2 regions of the Anoxybacillus sp. MB8 genome follow, and region 2 is predicted to be linked to the other one. Evidence: riboswitches for the same ligand, from Rfam matches in the RefSeq annotation. Region 2 holds a riboswitch; the other holds the start of a gene.
What was found. Region 2 has a riboswitch for cyclic di-GMP ahead of EKC99_RS13430 (methyl-accepting chemotaxis protein). Riboswitches for the same ligand answer to the same signal wherever they lie in the genome.
Positions count from the first base shown of each region.

Region 1: it holds a riboswitch for cyclic di-GMP, as region 2 does, so the genes downstream of both, EKC99_RS10780 (coiled-coil domain-containing protein 22) here and EKC99_RS13430 (methyl-accepting chemotaxis protein) in region 2, are expected to answer to the same signal.

Region 1 is NZ_RXXX01000030.1:16,907-26,499, reverse strand. Features, by position in the region: gene EKC99_RS15995 (cytochrome P450) at 1-45, shown strand, start outside; gene EKC99_RS10795 (dienelactone hydrolase family protein) at 110-727, shown strand; partial or broken gene EKC99_RS10790 (transposase) at 869-1,495, shown strand; gene EKC99_RS10785 (NAD-dependent deacylase) at 1,569-2,279, opposite strand; cyclic di-GMP riboswitch class I at 2,410-2,492, shown strand; gene EKC99_RS10780 (coiled-coil domain-containing protein 22) at 2,530-3,165, shown strand; gene EKC99_RS10775 (small acid-soluble spore protein H) at 3,246-3,425, shown strand; gene EKC99_RS10770 (LysR family transcriptional regulator) at 3,457-4,338, opposite strand; gene EKC99_RS10765 (assimilatory sulfite reductase (NADPH) flavoprotein subunit) at 4,475-6,250, shown strand; gene cysI (assimilatory sulfite reductase (NADPH) hemoprotein subunit) at 6,256-7,977, shown strand; gene EKC99_RS10755 (glycerol-3-phosphate responsive antiterminator) at 8,203-8,766, shown strand; gene EKC99_RS10750 (ABC transporter ATP-binding protein) at 8,766-9,593, shown strand, end outside.
Region 2 is NZ_RXXX01000049.1:4,325-13,917, forward strand. Features, by position in the region: gene EKC99_RS13405 (alpha-helical endospore appendage domain-containing protein) at 115-438, shown strand; gene EKC99_RS13410 (KamA family radical SAM protein) at 422-1,534, shown strand; gene EKC99_RS13415 (Crp/Fnr family transcriptional regulator) at 1,606-2,223, shown strand; gene EKC99_RS13420 (YgaP family membrane protein) at 2,293-2,481, shown strand; gene adhP (alcohol dehydrogenase AdhP) at 2,535-3,548, opposite strand; cyclic di-GMP riboswitch class I at 3,785-3,872, shown strand; gene EKC99_RS13430 (methyl-accepting chemotaxis protein) at 3,979-5,670, shown strand; gene EKC99_RS13435 (hypothetical protein) at 5,707-5,916, opposite strand; partial or broken gene EKC99_RS13440 (YfhD family protein) at 6,023-6,163, opposite strand; gene EKC99_RS13445 (YfhE family protein) at 6,234-6,362, opposite strand; gene EKC99_RS13450 (GNAT family N-acetyltransferase) at 6,458-7,015, opposite strand; gene EKC99_RS13455 (amidohydrolase) at 7,259-8,386, opposite strand; gene EKC99_RS13460 (TIGR01777 family oxidoreductase) at 8,428-9,336, opposite strand; gene recX (recombination regulator RecX) at 9,405-9,593, shown strand, end outside.

The DNA of each region.
Region 1 (9,593 bases), on a different contig from region 2:
AACCCTGCCTTTCATGGTATTGTTACAATGCCGATCAAATACTAACTTCCTATACTGAGGGCGACACACCCTCTATATTTAATTATAAGGATAAGGAGTTTGTCATATCATGTTAAAACACTGTAATTATTCTGATGTTGCTGTCATCCTAATACATGAAATCTATGGGATTAACGATCATATGAAACACGTAGCTCAAATGATTGCCACTAAAGGGTATGACGTATACTGCCCCAATTTATTAAATCGAGATCATTTTCATTATGATGATGAGGCAGATGCTTACCAATATTTCAAAAATGAAATTGGATTTGGAAAAGCGAAAAAACAAGTTTTAAATTTAGTAGATTCCTTAAAGTCTCGATACAAAACCATTGTGTTTTGGGGGTATAGCGTCGGTGCAACCGTAGCTTGGTTATGTTGCGAACATTATGGCGTAGGAGATGCGGCCATAGGTTACTATGGATCACGGATTAGAGACTATCTCAATTTATTCCCAAAACTACCCGTACTATTACTGTTTTCTGAGCACGAAAAGTCATTTAATGTTAACTGGCTCGTCGAGCAATTATCCTGTAAATCAGGGATAAAAGTCGAGTTGTTTAAAGGACAGCACGGGTTCGCTAATCCCTTCTCCAATAACTATCATCCGGATTCAGAAAGAAAGGCTTTTGAAATGTCCCTACAACTTATTGAAACCATTCAGAAAACGAAAAAAATGTATTGACATAAGGGGAAGTATTATGAAACAAACATGGTTATCCACAAACTTTTTTGTATTTTTCTTCACCTGGGGGATTTTCTTACCGCATTGGACCGTTTGGCTGATTACAAAAGGGTTAACTGCTCAACAATCAGGGGTCGTGAGATGGGAGAGAAGCTCACAGATGTGCGATCGGTTCTTGTCGAGGATCGAGCGTACTTCAAAATCGAACGCATTGATCGGTTTGTGGAACAGAAGTAACCATTTGTGATTCGGATGAAAGACAATGTCGAGATTCATCAGAAAAAGAGCCTAAAGCGACTTTGTTCCTCCTCTTCTTCCGTTGTGGCGGATTTTACTTGCCAGTTAGGAACAAAACCATGTCGTTCCCAAAAGCGCCATCGCGCCGTGATCTTTTAGGATGCGAACGGGCATGAAATCCGTGTCGTCACGAACGTTTTGGAAGCATCGGTAGAAAAGATTGCCGAAATGTATCAAGCGCGTTGGACGGTGGAAGTGTTTTTCCGTTGGATCAAGCAATACCTAAATGTTCCGACCTTATTTGGCACGAACGAGCACGCGGTATACAACCAGCTTTTTACGGCAACTTATGTGTTACTAAGATGGCTATATCACCGAACGGAAAAACGGACAACCTCTTCCCTTCCTTTTCTTTCGTTTGTCCGTCGTTTTTTCTCTGGACAACTTTCTCTCGAATGGAAATCCGAGATGGCAGCTGTCTTATTTGAGTATGCTCAAATTTACAGGAGAAGTATTCCTAATTTTGGATAATCAACAGCCGTGGCATGAAAAAGAAATATTTCAAGTGTCCCAAAAGAGCACGCTTTTGGGACACACTTATTTTTTAAAGTAATTCGTCAATTTCCTGCAACACTTCTCCAATTTTACGACCATGTATAAGCAAATCTGCCCAATCATCTAATGGCGTCGGTTCCATGTTCACAATCACTAATTTGGCCCCGCTTCGTTTCGCGATGACAGGAAGTTCGTTAGCTGGTGACACTTGTAAAGAAGAGCCGAGCACAATCCATAAGTCTGCTCGTTCGGCTGCTGTCCATGCTTGTTCAAACGCATCATACGGTAACGATTCCCCGAATAAAACAACGGAAGGGCGCAAAAAGCCGCCGCATGTGCACGTAAACTGTTCCTCTACATACTGTTTTGCGTCGTATGTTTGCCTGCAACGCGAGCAATGCACTGTTCGCAACGTTCCGTGTAATTCAATGACATTTGTACTGCCTGCTTGTTGGTGAAAGCCGTCGACATTTTGCGTGATGATTTGATGAATAAGCCCCCGCTTTTGCCAATCGGCCAAAATCATATGCCCGACATGTGGCTTACATTTAAGCAACGTACGAATACGATATTGATAAAATGCAATAAACTCGTCTCGGTTATGTTGCATCGCATACGTACTTGCTAATTGTTGTGGATTTTTCGTGCGCCAAAGCCCTGATTTTGCCGAACGAAAATCGGGAAGCCCGCTTTCTGTAGACATTCCTGCTCCAGTAAATACAATTGTATACGAAGACTCTTTCAACCATTTTTCTAACATTCCGTACCCCTCCTTTTTATCTACCAATAACTACTTCTTTCTTCGCCCTTTTCTTCCTTTATTTTCACATATGTTTATAAGGAAAATAAGGACTTTTGATTCATGCCCATGAAAATAGGCAAAGTATAATAAGAAGTAAAGGCACAGCTAAGGAAACTTAGCGTCGCAAAGCTATAGGGGCTAACGGGATACCTATGCCAGCCAGCTGCCATTACCAAAAAAATATACATATGAAATGGAGGAAAGGGTAATGTTTAAAAAAGGATTACCAATTTTACTAGCATCGATGCTCGTTGCTTCCCCAGCTTTTGCAGCGAAGCATGATGGAGCAAAATATGTACAGAAAAGTCAGCTTGTCGTGAAAAAGGAAGAAGCGAAGAAAAAACAAGAGTTAGCTAAGCAGAAAAAAGAAGAGGCAAAAAAGAAAAAAGAACAACAAATGTTAAAAAACAAATTGGCAGAACTAAATAAAAAGTTAAGCAAGATTGAAGTGCGTGTAAACGAGGTGACAATAGCGCTTGAAGCGTTTAGCACGCCGAAAGAACAACCAACTGAACAACCAACACAACCACAAAGTGAACAAACAACAGAGGAAACGACACAAGTAGTCAATGAACAAGATAGCGCTACTGTGACTACGACTGAACAATCACCTGTCGTGCAATCGGATAAAGACGACGAAGCGGAAAAACAAGAAGAGTTAGATCAATGGTTTGGGAAGCTTATTGCTGCTTCTAATCAATTAAAAGCAGTAAAAAATGAAATTCGTGCGTTAGAAAAGAAAGTATCTAAGAATGATGTCAACGTACAAGCGTTGAAAGAAAAAGTAAAGGCGTTAGAAGAAAACGTACAACAAAATAAAAAGAAGTTGCTTGAACTGTTATAAGGGTGCCTGTTGGCGCTCTTTTTTTGCATATTTTCGCGTGAAACACAAATGATAATAATCGTTCGAAAGGAGGGAAGCGAATGAACATCACACGTGCGCAACAAATTGCTCAGTCACCCGATATGAAAAATGTAACGTATAACGGAAAAGCCGTGTATATTGAACATGTCGATGTACAAACGGAAATGGCAACGATTCATTTTTTAAACAACCCAGAAAAACAACAGCGCGTTCCGATTTCACAGCTAGAGGAGCATTAAGTGATGGGGATGTGACAAAGCAACTTGTTTGTCACATCCTTTTTTGTTGGAGTAAATCAATCAGTAAGTGTACAAGTTTGTTGTTTTTCATTGTCGGCGAATAAAGATAAGAAAATGTTCGATAAAAAGGAGAATGTTTAACGTAAACAATCGATAAGTTTTTATGATTCAACTCCTGTTCAATGACATGACGTGAAAGGAGGGCTAAACCGTTTCCGTGCATTAACGTTTCTTTTATTCCTTGATTGCTGCTAATAATTATCAGTGATTTTACTTTTAGCCCATTTGAACGAATAAAATGGTTAAAATATTCACGTGTGCCAGACCCTAATTCGCGTGTAATCCATAGTTGGTTTTGTAAATCGTTTATCGATACTTCCTGTTTGTGAGCGAGAGGATGATCGTTAGACGCAACGATGACTAGCTCATCTTGCATAAATGGGTACACCACAAGCTCTTTTTCATTTGTTTGACCTTCAATTAAACCGATATGTGTTTGATACGTACGAACGAGCTCTACAATTTCTTTTGTATTGCCGATGATCACTTCCAATTGTAATTCTGGATAATCGTTTTGTAAGGCGCATAAAAAAGTAGGTAGCACGTATTCTCCGATCGTAAAACTAGCCCCAATTTTTAATGTTCCTTTCACACAGTCGTGATGTTCCAAAATATCTTGTTTCGTTTGTTCGTATAACGTGATCATTTTTTTTGCTCGATCATAAAGCAATTCTCCCGTTGGCGTCATTTGTAGCTCTTTTGGTGAACGAATAAATAGTTTTGTTTGAAACTCTTTTTCTAAATTTTTAATGTGCAAACTTACACTTGGTTGAGATAAATGAAGAATTTCTGCTGTTTTTGTGAAATTTTTCACTTCAGCTAATGTAATAAATGTTTTTAATTGTTCGTACATATCGTTCGCTCCTTAGTTATTAAAAAAATAAATAGTTCTGATAATTTATATTTATTTTACTAATTTTATTTTTTAAGGTAAAGTCAAATAAAACATACTTGATTTATAGGAATAGTAGAAAAATGAGAGGTGAAACATGTTGCCATTTCAAGTGACAAATAGTCCATTTAATGAAGAACAAGTCGAGCTCCTCAATCGGCTTTGGCCAACGTTAAATTCCGCACAAAAACTTTGGCTAAGTGGGTATTTAGCTGCAACCGAGTCGGTCGGAGCGCTTCAACAAGAAGCATCTGCAACGAAGGAAGTGACCGTTCTTTACGGGTCGCAAACAGGAAACGCGCAAAAACTAGCGGAAAAAGTAGGAGAAACGCTCAAACATCGCGGGTTTCATGTCACCGTTTCCTCGATGCTTGATTTTAAGCCAAACGAGTTGAAAAAAATAAATACGTTGCTCCTTGTTGTTAGCACATACGGAGAAGGGGAACCACCAGATAACGCCTTGTCATTTTACGAATTTCTTCATAGCAAGCGCGCGCCAAAACTCGATCATCTTCGTTTCTCTGTATTGGCGCTTGGCGATACGTCGTATGAACATTTTTGTAAAACGGGAAAAGATTTTGATAAACGGCTAGAAGAGCTAGGCGGAAAGCGGTTATACGAACGCGTCGATTGTGACGTCGATTATGAAGAAAAAGCAGCGAAATGGCTAGAGGGAGTGCTTGGTGAGTTAGATAAGCAAGGAGCCATTTCCGTAGCAACAACTTCATCTGCACAAGCGAAGCCAACGACTATTTATTCACGAAAACATCCGTTTCAAGCGGAAGTATTAGAAAATATCAATTTAAATGGACGCGGCTCAAACAAAGAAACACGCCATATCGAATTATCGCTAGAAGGTTCTGGGCTTGTGTTTGAACCAGGCGATGCGCTCGGCGTTTTTCCAAAAAACGATCCAGAGTTAGTTGATTGGATGATAGCAGAAATGAAATGGAGTTCAGAAACATTAGTTTCTGTAGAAGAAAATGACGAACCATTACGAGAAGCGTTGCTATCCCGTTTAGAAATTACCGTACTGACAGAGCCGTTGTTACAAAAATTAGCTGAATTTTCGAAAAATCGCGAGTTTCATGCGCTTCTTTCTGAGGAACAAGAAGCGAAGCGAAAAGACTATATGAAAGGGCGCGATGTATTGGATGTCCTTCGCGATTTCGGCCCGTGGGAGATGACACCACAGCAATTTGTCTCTTCATTACGAAAGTTGCAACCGCGCTTTTATTCAATTGCAAGTAGCTTACTAGCTTATCCGGATGAAGTGCATATGACTGTTGGAGCGGTTCGTTACGAAGCACATGGGCGTTTGCGAAAAGGAGTTTGTTCAACGTTTTGTGCTGAACGTCTACACATTGGCGATAAACTTCCTGTGTTCGTTCATCAAAATCCGAATTTTAAACTCCCGAAAGATACACATACGCCAATTATTATGATTGGACCAGGTACGGGAGTGGCGCCGTTCCGCGCTTTTATGCAAGAGCGTGAGGCGATTGGCGCGAAAGGGAAATCATGGTTGTTTTTTGGTGACCAACATTTCGTGACCGATTTTCTTTATCAAAAGGAATGGCAAACGTGGCTAAAAAACGGTGTGTTGACGAAGATGGATGTTGCCTTTTCACGCGATACGAAAGAAAAAGTATACGTGCAACACCGAATGATGGAACAAAGCAAAGAACTGTTCCGATGGTTAGAAGAAGGAGCAGCCGTTTATGTTTGTGGCGACAAACAACGCATGGCACGAGACGTTCATGAGACGCTTATCCAGATTATTGCGAAAGAAGGAAAGATGACGAGTGAACGAGCGGAAGCGTATGTGGCGGACATGCAAAAACAAAAACGTTACCAACGTGACGTATATTAGGGGGGATGATTGTGGAAAAGTTTGTATTAACACCGCCGGATGGACCACCAAGCGACGTTGAGCGCATTAAACGAGAAAGCAACTATTTGCGCGGAACGTTGAAAGAAACGATGGAAGATCGCATCACTGCCGGCATTCCAGAAGATGATAACCGATTGATGAAATTTCATGGTAGCTATTTGCAAGATGATCGTGATTTGCGAGCCGAGCGGCAAAAACAAAAATTAGAGCCAGCGTATCAATTTATGATTCGTGTTCGTACCCCAGGTGGCGTAGCAACACCAGAGCAGTGGCTTGCGATGGACGAATTGGCGAGGACGTATGCGAACGGGACGTTGAAACTTACGACACGACAAGCATTTCAGTTTCACGGCGTATTGAAATGGAATATGAAAAAAACGCTCCAAGCCATTAACGAGGCACTGCTTACGACGTTAGCGGCATGCGGTGACGTCAACCGAAACGTCATGTGCAATCCGAATCCTTACCAATCGGAAGTGCATGCAGAAGTGTATGAATGGGCGAAAAGATTAAGCGATTATTTATTACCACAAACAAGGGCGTATTACGAAATTTGGTTAGATGAAGAAAAAGTAGCTGGAACACCGGAGGTAGAACAAGAACCAATTTATGGGCCGCTTTACTTGCCACGAAAATTTAAAATTGGTATCGCTGTTCCACCGTCAAACGATGTCGACGTGTTTTCACAAGACCTTGGATTTATTGCGATTGTTGAACACGGAAAGCTGACGGGATTTAATGTAGCGATCGGTGGCGGCATGGGAATGACGCACGGTGATCGCACGACATATCCGCAGCTCGCAAAAGTGATCGGTTTTTGTAAACCAGAACAAGTGATTGATGTGGCAGAAAAAGTCGTTACCATTCAGCGTGATTACGGCAATCGCTCCGTACGTAAACATGCTCGTTTTAAATATACGATTGATCGGCTTGGTTTGGATGCAGTAAAAGCAGAACTAGAACGTCGGCTTGGATGGAATTTAGAAGAAGCGCGCCCTTACTATTTCGAGCATAATGGCGACCGCTACGGTTGGGTTGAAGGTGTGAACGGAACGTGGCATTTTACGTTATTTGTCGAGGGCGGACGGGTGAAAGATACAGATGATTATCCACTGATGACAGGCTTGCGGGAAATTGCAAAAGTGCATACAGGTGATTTCCGTCTTACCGCTAACCAAAACTTAGTCATCGCCAATGTGCCAAGTGAGAAAAAAGAAGAAATTGATGCGCTTATTAAGCAATATAAATTAACAGATGGGAAACATTATAGTGCCCTTCGTCGTAACTCGCTAGCCTGTGTGGCTTTGCCAACGTGTGGATTAGCGATGGCAGAAGCAGAGAGATATTTGCCGACACTCATTGATAAAATTGAGGAAATTGTTGAGGAAAACGGGCTTCGTGACGAGGAAATAACGATTCGCATGACCGGCTGTCCGAATGGCTGTGCCCGTCATGTCCTTGGGGAAATTGCATTTATCGGTAAATCTGTCGGCAAATATAATATGTATCTTGGGGCTGCATTTGACGGTAGCCGTCTCGGTAAATTGTATCGGGAAAATATCGGAGAAAAAGAAATTTTATCTGAACTTCGTACGCTCCTTTCTCGGTACGCGAAAGAGCGATTTGATGGTGAACACTTTGGTGATTTTGTTATTCGCGCAGGTATTGTAAAAGAAGTGACAGATGGAACAAACTTTCATGACTAAACAAATCGTCTTCCCGTTTGGGAGCCGATTTTTAATTTTACTGAAACATAAATTAACAAAATATTTAAATAAATATGATATTCAATTAACAAAAGAGAATTAAAATGAAAAGCAAGAAAAGTGAATACAGAAAAGGTAGAGAAAAGGAGAAACCATAACAACAGCGTAGGGGTCATTCTGCCGTTGTTTTCGGTTTCTCTTTTGTTTATGTGAGGGGGAAGAAGCATGTTTCTACAAGAAAAATTTATTGCAACTATTAAGCATCCAAAGCATATGGAATATTTCCTGAAAACGAGATGGAAAACAGCATTTTTACAAACAGGAACGATTAGTGTCATAAAACGATATGTTGATTTGTTGAAAGAGAACGATCGTTATGTGTTCATACATGTTGAAAAGATCCCTGGTATTACTTGTGATAAAGAGGGATTGCAATTTTTAGCAAAATTTATCCGGCCACACGGAATTGTCACGACAAAAAGTTCACTTATTCATTTAGCAAAAAAAGAAAAGTTGTGGGCGATCCAACGATTGTTTTTAGTAGATACGGATGCAATGATGAACGGTTTGCATTCAATTCAGCAAGTGGCCCCGGATGCGTTGGAGGTTATGCCCGGCATTGTACCAGAGATGATTGAGCATTTAGTCAAAAAGACGAATATCCCAATTATTACAGGTGGATTAATTCAAAATAAAAACCAAATATTACAATCTATACAAAAAGGAGCACAAGCTGTATCAAGTGGTAACCCAGAGATATGGAAATTAGTTGAGGAAGAGGGGATATAATGATTGAATTAATAAATGTTCGTAAATCGTATGATGGGAAAACATTTGTCATTGATGACATAAGCATACAAATTCGAGAAGGAGAATTTTTTGTGCTTGTTGGACCTTCAGGTTGCGGTAAAAGTACATTACTTCGAATGATTGCTGGATTAGAAACAATTACAGAAGGACAATTAAAAATAGCTGGGAAGGAAATGAATTTTGCTCATCCAAGTGAGAGACATTTGTCAATGGTGTTTCAAAATTATGCTTTATATCCTCATTTAACAGTTGAAGAGAATATTGCACTAGGTTTGCACAGGAAGAAAATGTTGAAAAAAGAGAAAAGAAAAAAATGTTTGGAAGTATCGGAAATGCTCGGTTTAACAGAGTACATGAAAAAGAAGCCGCGCCATCTTTCAGGGGGACAAAGGCAGCGAGTAGCTTTAGCGCGTGCCATTGTTGCAGAAACTCCGATTTGCTTAATGGATGAACCGTTATCGAATTTAGATGCTAAATTGCGTTCACATATGCGTACATATATTCGTCAATTGCAACGGCAATTAGGTATGACAATGATTTATGTTACACATGATCAAGTAGAAGCCATGACAATGTCTGATCGAATGATGGTGTTGTGTGACGGACGAATTCAGCAGGTGGGAGAACCTCTGCAAGTGTACAACAGCCCTAATAATGTGTTTGTTGCTTCGTTCATAGGGTCTCCCCCGATGAATATGGCAAAAGTACAGCGACTTTACGACTCTTTTTTACTGCAACACGAATGGATTGTGAAAATTGCTGGCGATGCACATGTTCCAAATGAATGCGTCACAATTGGTGTTCGA
Region 2 (9,593 bases):
TCTTTACAACATATGTTTGTATTCATTTTGTTGTTTAGGCTAGTCAATGTTTGAAACAAAAAGAAACGTTAATCATACGATAAGAATAGATTGGCAGAAAAGGAGGAGAGAACGATGAGCTTTCCAAATATCCCTCATATAAAACCGGAAATACATGTTGATCGCGATGATGCCCTCGATTTACTACTTATGTCTATTGCTTTAGAGGAGCTAAGTTTAGCCCACATTTTAAATGCAGAAGGAGAGAAAATTCAATTTGCCTTAGAAGCATTACAGCAAAGAAAAATGAAACAAAGCGTCATCGACGATTTATTAAAAGTCAATCGTAGCGTCAATAGCGTATTAAGAAATGTGATTAAAGAAGAAATGTTATTGCAATTTAAGCAAGAAAATGTGTTAGATATGATTGAAGATGAGGAGGATGATGATGAAGGGTGATGTTTATAAGCCAAAGTATATTACAAATATTGATCATATTTCGCAGTTGTCCGACCATGAAAGAGAAGTGTTAAAACAGGTTGCTAAAACGTACGTGTTTCGGATAAATGACTATTATTTAAGCTTAATTGACTGGTCTGATCCAAATGATCCTATTCGTCGCATTGTGATACCGACATTAGAAGAATTGAATGAATATGGTTCTTGGGATGCATCTGATGAGAAAAGCAACTATGTTGTACCAGGTTGTCAACATAAGTATGAAACGACGGCATTGCTGCTCGTTTCTGAAGTATGTGGTGCTTACTGTCGTTATTGTTTTCGCAAGCGATTGTTTCGTGATGATGTAAAAGAAGCACTATTGGATGTTCGTGAAGGCATAAAGTATATTGAAAAAACACCGCAAATTAATAACGTACTTCTTACAGGAGGAGATCCGCTCGCACTTTCTACGAAAAAGCTCACCACCATTATTGAACGCCTTAGACATATCGAGCATGTTCAAGTCATTCGCCTCGGTACAAAAATGCCGCTGTTTTATCCGATGAGAATTTATGAAGACGAAGAACTTTTACGCACCATTAAAAATTTTTCAACGGTCGATAAACGAATATACATCATGGCACATGTTGATCATCCACGTGAATTAACGAAAGAGGCGAAGAAAGCATTTGAAGCACTACATGATGCGGGAGCAGTCATCGTGAATCAGACTCCTGTGTTAAAAGGAATTAACGATGATCCTCATGTATTAGCCCAGCTGTTAGATGAACTGTCATGGATAGGAATTACTCCGTATTATTTTTTCATCAATCGACCTGTCGCAGGGAATCAATCGTTTGTTCTTCCACTGCATGAAGTATACCGCATTGTCGAAGAAGCGAAAGCAAAAACGTCAGGTTTAGGAAAACGAGTGAAACTGGTCATGAGCCATGCTTCAGGAAAAATTGAAATATTAGCTATTGAAAATAAAAAAGCGTATTTAAAATATCATCAAAGTCGATATGGGCATTACGGGAAGTTTTTTGTTCTCGATTGTCCAGATGATGCGACATGGTTTGATGATTTACCTGGAAGTGATCAATATACAACATAGAAAACGTCCCTTTTCTTATTGGAAAGGGATGTTGTTACGTTGTAATATAAGGAAAGAAAGGGGGAGAAAGATTGTTTCCGTTTTTGCACGACAACGTATACATAAAGATAAAGCTTTCGAAAGGAACGGTTGTTTTTCGAGAAGGGGATATGTGTGAGCATGTCGCTTTTATCGTCTCTGGTGTCATTCGGGTTGCAAAAATAGGGGAGAATGGGAAGGAAGTAAATTTATATCGCGTTTGTCGTGGAGAGTCATGTGTATTGACTATTTCCAGTTTGTTGTCACATTCCCCTTTTCCTGCGACGGCGATTGTGGAAGAAGATGTGGAAGCACTAATTGTCCCGAAACATACGTTTGCGAAGATGATGACAACAAATGTTGAACTACAAACGTTCGTTTATGACATGATGATGAATCGTTTTATGACGATGATGCAAATGATTGAGCACATCGTATTTGAAAAAATGGATAAGCGTTTAATCGAGTTTTTGCTTACACGATGCGACAACAGCAAGACAAACATGATCGAGATGACGCATGAACATATTGCTGTGGAACTTGGAACGGCACGTGAAGTCGTCAGCCGAATATTAAAGCAACTTGAGCGTGACGGATACGTTCAACTGGCGCGTGGAAAAGTAAAAATTGTAGACAAAGAAAGATTGTGTGACAAATTTGCAACAATGTGACTTTATCACAGAACGTTTCCTTTTTTTCCTCTATGATTAAAGAGAGATGAGAAGAGGGGAGGAAAAAAGATGAAAGCAAATGTTGGTTCCGTCGATCGTATGATTCGCTTCATATTAGGTATTGCACTATTAGGATTATTTTTTCTTGAGGGAAATATAAAATATGTCGGCATTTTAGGAATTGTTCTTATCGCTACGGCATTTATGAGATTTTGTCCACTTTACGTTCCGTTTCGGATCAATACGACGAAGAAATAGCTTTACTCATTTTAGTTGAAATTAAATAAGAAGGCGCCTTCAGGACGCCTTCCTTAATCTACTTTTAACACAACGCGACCGTTAATTTGTCCTTTTAACATACGATCGAATACATCGTTAATGTTTTCAAGCGGTTGAACTTCGACAATTGTTTTTACTTTTCCTTCTGCTGCAAATTGAAGTGCTTCTTGTAAGTCTTTGCGCGTACCAACGATAGAACCAATAATTTTTACTCCATTTAATACCGTATCGAAAATTGGAATAGGTATTTCTTCCGGCGGTAATCCGACGAGTACACAAGCACCACCGCGACGAATGGCTTTGTAGGCTGATTCGAACGCGGCTTTTGAAACAGCAGTGACGACAGCTGCATGCACGCCACCAACTTTTTCTTTCATCCATTGCGCGGCGTCTTCATGTTTTGGATTGACGACAAGATCAGCTCCCAACTGTTTAGCTAACTCAAGTTTTTCATCGCCTAAATCGACAGCAACGACGTTTAGCCCCATCGCCTTTGCATATTGAACAGCGACGTGTCCGAGGCCGCCAATACCGTAAATTGCTACCCACTCACCAGGTTTTGCACCTGTTACTTTTAAAGCTTTATATGTTGTTACGCCAGCGCAAAAAATTGGAGCAGCCTCTTCAAATGATAAGTTATCAGGAATTTTCACGACATAATCAGCTGCAGCACGACAATATTCAGCGTAACCACCGTCAACCGAATATCCAGCGTTTTGTTGATGCTCACATAATGTTTCTTGTCCGCTTAAGCAATAATCACAATGGCCGCAAGCGGAATAAAGCCAAGGGATACCGACGCGATCTCCGACTTTTAAGTGCGTCACCCCTGGTCCAACTTCTTCGATGACACCAACGCCTTCATGTCCAGGAATGAGCGGTAGTTTTGGCTTTACAGGCCAGTCGCCATGTGCGGCATGCAAGTCTGTATGACATACTCCACACGCTTTAATGCGCACTAGCACTTCTCCATATGAAATTGTTGGTTTTTCTACTTCTTTAATTTGTAATGGTTCTTTAAATTGTTCCACAACTGCAGCTTTCATAATTATAATCCTCCTTCTAAGTGAAAAGGGATTTTTTGGTCTATGCATATTTAATGTAACATGTATTAAATTTGTTAAAAATATCACAAACAAACTGTTCGAAAAAATGTAAAAGTTTTTTGGATAAAAAGGTAAATTTTTGTTTTTTGTCTTGACGAAGTAAAATGTTACCCTTTTAGTTACAACTCACCACTTCCTTTTTCCTAGTTGTTGTGTTAAGATGGAAATGTAAAAAATTGAATAATCGGCAAACTACTCGAAAGGGTAGGGCGCAAAGCTATAGGGGCTACGTCTATTGTATAGATATGCCAGCCAGTTGCCCTTCTTATAAGGAAATGATTAAGAAGGTTTTACGGTCGAACGATAGCTGCCTATGTATTTGTTTTTTAGGCGGCTTTTATTTTTATCAACATAGGAGGATGAAGACAGCATGAAGGTAACAGTAAGAAAAAAATTGGTGGCGACGTTTCTTTCGGTATTATTGTTGTTTATTGTTGTAAGTATGCTTACATATAATCGGCTAGAGACAATTGATCAACAATATTCAGAAGCGATGAACAAAGGATTTGAACGGATTACGCTCGTGACAAATATGCAAAATGCGATGTTACGTGAACAAATTGCTGTGCGGGGGTATTTAATTAATGGAAAGCCGGAAAGCTTAACCGCATTTGAGCAAGCAGCGAGCGAGTTTACAGATAACCAAGAGATGATTGCATCATTACAGCTAGAAAATGAGGCAAAACAAGAGGTTGATCGTCTAGTAAAAGCAGAAAAAGAGTATCGCGACATTGCGAAACAAGCGATAGAGTTTAAAAAGCAAGGTCAAATGGATGAAATTTCACGGATTATGAAAGAGCGAGGAAATGCGATTACGGTTGAAGTGACAGAGGCAGGAGAACAAGCGCGTGCGACGCAAGTGAAGCATTTGCAGCAAATGAGTGAAACGTTGTCTGAGCAAGCGAAAGACATGAAGTATATGACGCTTATTACAATCGGCATCTCTTTTCTTGTTAGTATGGCTTTAGCTTTATATATTAGCGAAAAAATTTCAAGACCTGTTCAACAAATTTCTGAACATGCCGAAAAAATTGCACACGGCGATTTGTCAGTTGATGATATTCATGTAGCAAATCGTGATGAAATTGGTCAATTAGCAAAATCGTTTAACCAAATGGTTCACAATTTGAAACAGCTTATTCAACAAGTAAGCACAGCGACTGAGCATGTATCTGCTTCCGCCCAAGAGTTGATGGCAAGTGCTGAACAGGCAAGCGCAGCGACAGAAGAAGTGACGACAGCGATTCAAGAAGTAGCCCAAGGAGCAGAAATGCAAGGAAAACATGCGGAGGAGAGTTCGCAAGCGATCGGTGAAATGGCGGCAGGAATTGAGCGAATGGCTCAAACAGCAACCGTCGTGGCGAATTCCGCAACAGAAACGACAAAACAAGCTACTGTTGGCCAGCAATATTTACAACAAGTTGTGACGCAAATGAATACGATTAACGAATCAACAAACGAAACAAATATAGTTATTAAAGAGTTAAATGAGAAGTCGGCCCAAATTGGAAAAATTGTTGACGTCATCGTCGGCATTGCTGAACAAACGAATTTATTAGCACTTAACGCAGCGATTGAAGCGGCACGTGCCGGAGAACACGGAAAAGGATTTGCGGTTGTGGCGGACGAAGTGCGTAAACTCGCAGAGCAATCTCGCGAATCGGCAAATCAAATTGCGCAATTAATTGAGATGATTCAACAAAACACCGGTTATGTTGTGCAAATTGTCGGCAAAGGAACGGAAGAAGTGAAACAAGGAACAAAATTAGTGGAGCAAACAGGAACGTTCTTTGGGCAAATTTTGCGTTCCATTGAACAAGTGAATGCACAAATTCAAGAACTATCAGCGATTTCAGAGCAAATGTCAGCAGGCGTTCATCAAGTGCATGCTTCAATGGATGAAGTATCGTCTATTGCGAAACGGTTTGTTGAACGGACGGCCGAAATTTCTGCTTCTTCTGAAGAGCAGCTTGCTTCAAGTGAAGAAGTGACATCTGCCGCTACATCGTTAGCTGAAATGGCGGAGCAATTACGCAATGCTGTCGCAACGTTTAAAGTATAAAGAAGTCTCTTGATTATAAGGGGAAGCGAGAGTATGTTATCGGTGACGATCTTTATATGTGGAGCGATATAGTTCCTCTTTGCTTTTTAATGAATACCATTGTCCAACGGAAAGCGACAAAATCATGAAAATTGCACCGATTGCAAAACCTATACGGTAATAACCGAGAAAAAATAGTAAGAAAGACATCACTAACGTTGTAATAAGTACGATAAGCAAAATGTTTTTTCCTTTTTCTTTTCCCATATCGTTTCCTCCTCTCTGTTTGTATTATAACAAGAATATGTCACTATTAAAATGCACATGTGGATCAACAAAGGTGTCCCGTCATGATGTTGGGACACCTTTTCTTTTATCGATGATTTTTTTCTTTTTGGCTTTGGCGAATGTTAGCTGCTTCAGCGCGTGCTTGTGCTTCTAAATCCTCATGATCGGCAAGTTCTGCAGAAAACTTGACATCATGTCCGTCTGGTTTGATTGGTTTTGGCATTTCCATCCCTCCTTATTGCTCATCTCACTAGTAGCATGTGATGAACAATGGAAAAAATGAATGGCGAATGTTGTTAATGACGAGCATGTTTGTCGGTAAATCCACCGGCTTGATCTGCGCGTTTAAAATCGCGGGCGTATGTCACTTCTTGTGCGCTAGAGAGCGTACTTTTTGTTTTCTCACGTTTCTTTTTGTCAGACATATGTATCCCTCACTTTTATAAAAATGTCACGTTAACATTATGAACAGAAAAATAAAAAATTATCCAAATAAAAAAACCTGTTCGTGCAGAACAGGTTACGCTTCTTTTCGTTGTTGTTCATCGTCAAGTCTTTGTTGGCGCATCGCATACAACGTATAGTTGTCCTTTGAAATTTCATATAAGTTATATATATCTTCGCCTTGGTTTATTGCTTCCCATAATTGCTTTCTCGTTTCATTAGCAAGGGTGACATAAGGAAGTTTTTCAGCGGCTTTTGTGGAGCGGACGTTGACTTTGCGAATGCGCATGAAGATCGTGTTGATGGAACGTTCGTAAAACAGTTCATTAAAGAAGGCGTCTTTAGCTATTTGATTGTACCCTTTTCCATGATACGGCTTGCCAAGCCATGTGCCTAAAAAACCAGCGCCATCTTCAATGTCAAATAAGTTAATCGTTCCAATCGGATTGCCCCACTCATCTAAAATGGTGCGCGAAATGAGTTCACCGCGTTCTTCGGCTTCAATCGTTTGCTTCGTTATAAACAAAAACTCCTCGTATGAATATGCTTTATGGCGCACGAAAGGGAAGACGTCTGGGTGCACCATAAGCTCGTATAACGCTTGACAATCTTGTAGTTCGCGTTTTTTTAACATCGAATCTCCCTCCATTCACGAGGGCAGTCGACCATAGGGAACGAGCCACCCTCGAAATTTTTTAATTTATGCAAATCAAAAAATTTCGGGGTGGGAATCGAACCCACTAGAACCAGCGCATGGCTGGTGGCGCACCATTTGCCTTCCCTTACTGTCGCATCGATATATAGTTTTGAACGTATATTTCGCATATAACCTTTTATATCATACTTGAAACGGTGTAAAAAATAAATAGTTTTTTTATTAATTTTTTTTGTATATTATTTCCCCATTAATCATTGTAAATATAGGGGTTGCAATATAATGAAACGGATGATAATTCCAAACGACAATATCGGCATCTTTTCCAACCTCTAAACTGCCGACACGGTCGTCTACTCCTAAATTACGTGCTGGTAAAATCGTAATTCCTTCGAGCGCTTTTTGTTCATCAAGTCCTTCACGAACAGCAATTGCAGCACAAATGTGTAAATATTGAATTGGCGTGTATGGGTGGTCTGTAGTAATAGAGACGTGAACACCTGCGTCACATAAAATTTTGTACGTTTTCCAACTTTTATTTTTTAGTTCTACTTTGGATCGGCGTGTCAATGTTGGTCCGACGGAAACTTGCAAGTTTCGTCCTTGTAGCTCCTCAGCGATTAAATGTCCTTCTGTACAATGTTCGATCCGTAAATCAAGCCCAAACTCATCCGCTAGGCGAATAGCGGACAAAATATCATCGGCGCGATGGGCGTGAACACGAATCGGAATTTCACGATTTAATGCTTGAATGATCGGGATTGTGCGAAAATCGTGCGGCCAATCGCTATATTTTGCGTTGTAAAACGTTTCGCGAAGCATTCCCATAATGCCCATGCGCGTGAGCGACTCTTTATTCCCTTGACTATGCATTCGTTTCGGATTTTCACCGAGTGCGATTTTTAACCCAGCTGGCTGTTTAATAATCATGTTTTCGACGTTTTTCCCATACGTCTTAATGACTGCCGTCGTTCCACCGATGACATTCGCGCTTCCAGGCATAATATGAACCGTCGTAATGCCGTGTTCGATCGCATCTCGAAAGCCGGGATCGAGCGGATATACGCTATCAATGGCACGCACATGAGGAGTCATCGTTTCAATTGTTTCATTTGCATCGTTACCTGCCCATCCAGTTCCTTCATCATACAAACCGAGATGTGTATGCACATCAATGAAACCAGGGAAAACATATTTTCCTGATACATCGATCACTTCTGTTCCGTCATGAACAGGAAGGTCATAACCAATATCTGTGATTTTTCCATTCTCAATACGTACATCTGCCCCTTTCATTGGAGGGGAGGTGATTGGATATACGATCCCATATTTAAGCAATATGCTTTTCATGCCAAGAAGCTCCTTTATTTCTTTTTCGTATAGTGTATTCGTCACGATTTTAGTATGTTCGCTAGCGCTTGATCAATAGTGGGAAATGAAAAATGATATCCTGCTTGAAGAAGTTTTTCTGGGATTACGCGCTGTCCTTCTAACAGAAGCATGCTCATTTCCCCTAACAACACTTTTAGAACGAAGGATGGAACTGGGAGCCAATGTGGACGTTGTAATACGTTTGCGACTGCTTTCCCGAACTTTTCCATCGTTACAGGATGTGGAGCAGTGACGTTAATCGGACCCGATATGTTTTTATGTCGAATCGCAAAATCAATTGCGCCAATGACATCGTCCATATGAACCCATGACATCCACTGATTACCTTGTCCAATCGTTCCTCCAATGAACCATTTGTAAGGAAGAACGATGCGAGGAAGGGCCCCACCGTCTCCTCCTAAAATAATGCCAAAACGCATAAACACGGTTCGTACGCCGAGCGCTTCCATGCGCCGTCCAGCTTCTTCCCATCGTTTGACGGTTTGAGCTAAAAAGTCTGTTCCTGTCGTTTCATTTCGCTCTGTAAACGTCTGATCAAGCGACGTGCCATAAATGCCAATAGCGCTCGCTTGAATGACAACGCTCGGCTTTTGTTTCATATTGGTGATAAGATCATATATCGCGTTTGTTGCTTGTAATCGACTTTCTACAATGGCTCGCTTTCTCGCTTCGTTCCATCGTCCGCTATTAATCGATTCACCAGCTAAATTAATGACAATATCGATCGAAGGTAATTGCTCGATAGGATTTACACCGTCCGTTAGCCATTGTACATAATGAACATACGGATCGCTCTCCCGCTTTTGAGCGTTTCGCGTTAATATATACATATGATGGCCATTTTGTGTAAAATATGTCGTCAATGCTTTACCGACAAATCCGGTTCCTCCAGCAATTAAAATATTCATTATTTTCCCTCCTTTCCTTATATTATGCGTTTTTTAAAAAGAAAAAGAAAGAAAAGGTGTGTTTAACGATGCGAATTGAAAAAATTGAAGTGGATAAGAAAAATGCTGAACGTTTTTACGTTCATCTTGTCAAAGAAGATGGAGAGAAACAACTCGTTTCTGTGGATCAAGACGTATTGATTGAGTATCGGCTGAAAAAAGGAATGACAGTAACAGAAAAGCAATGGATGGAAATGATAAAAAAAGATGACGAAACA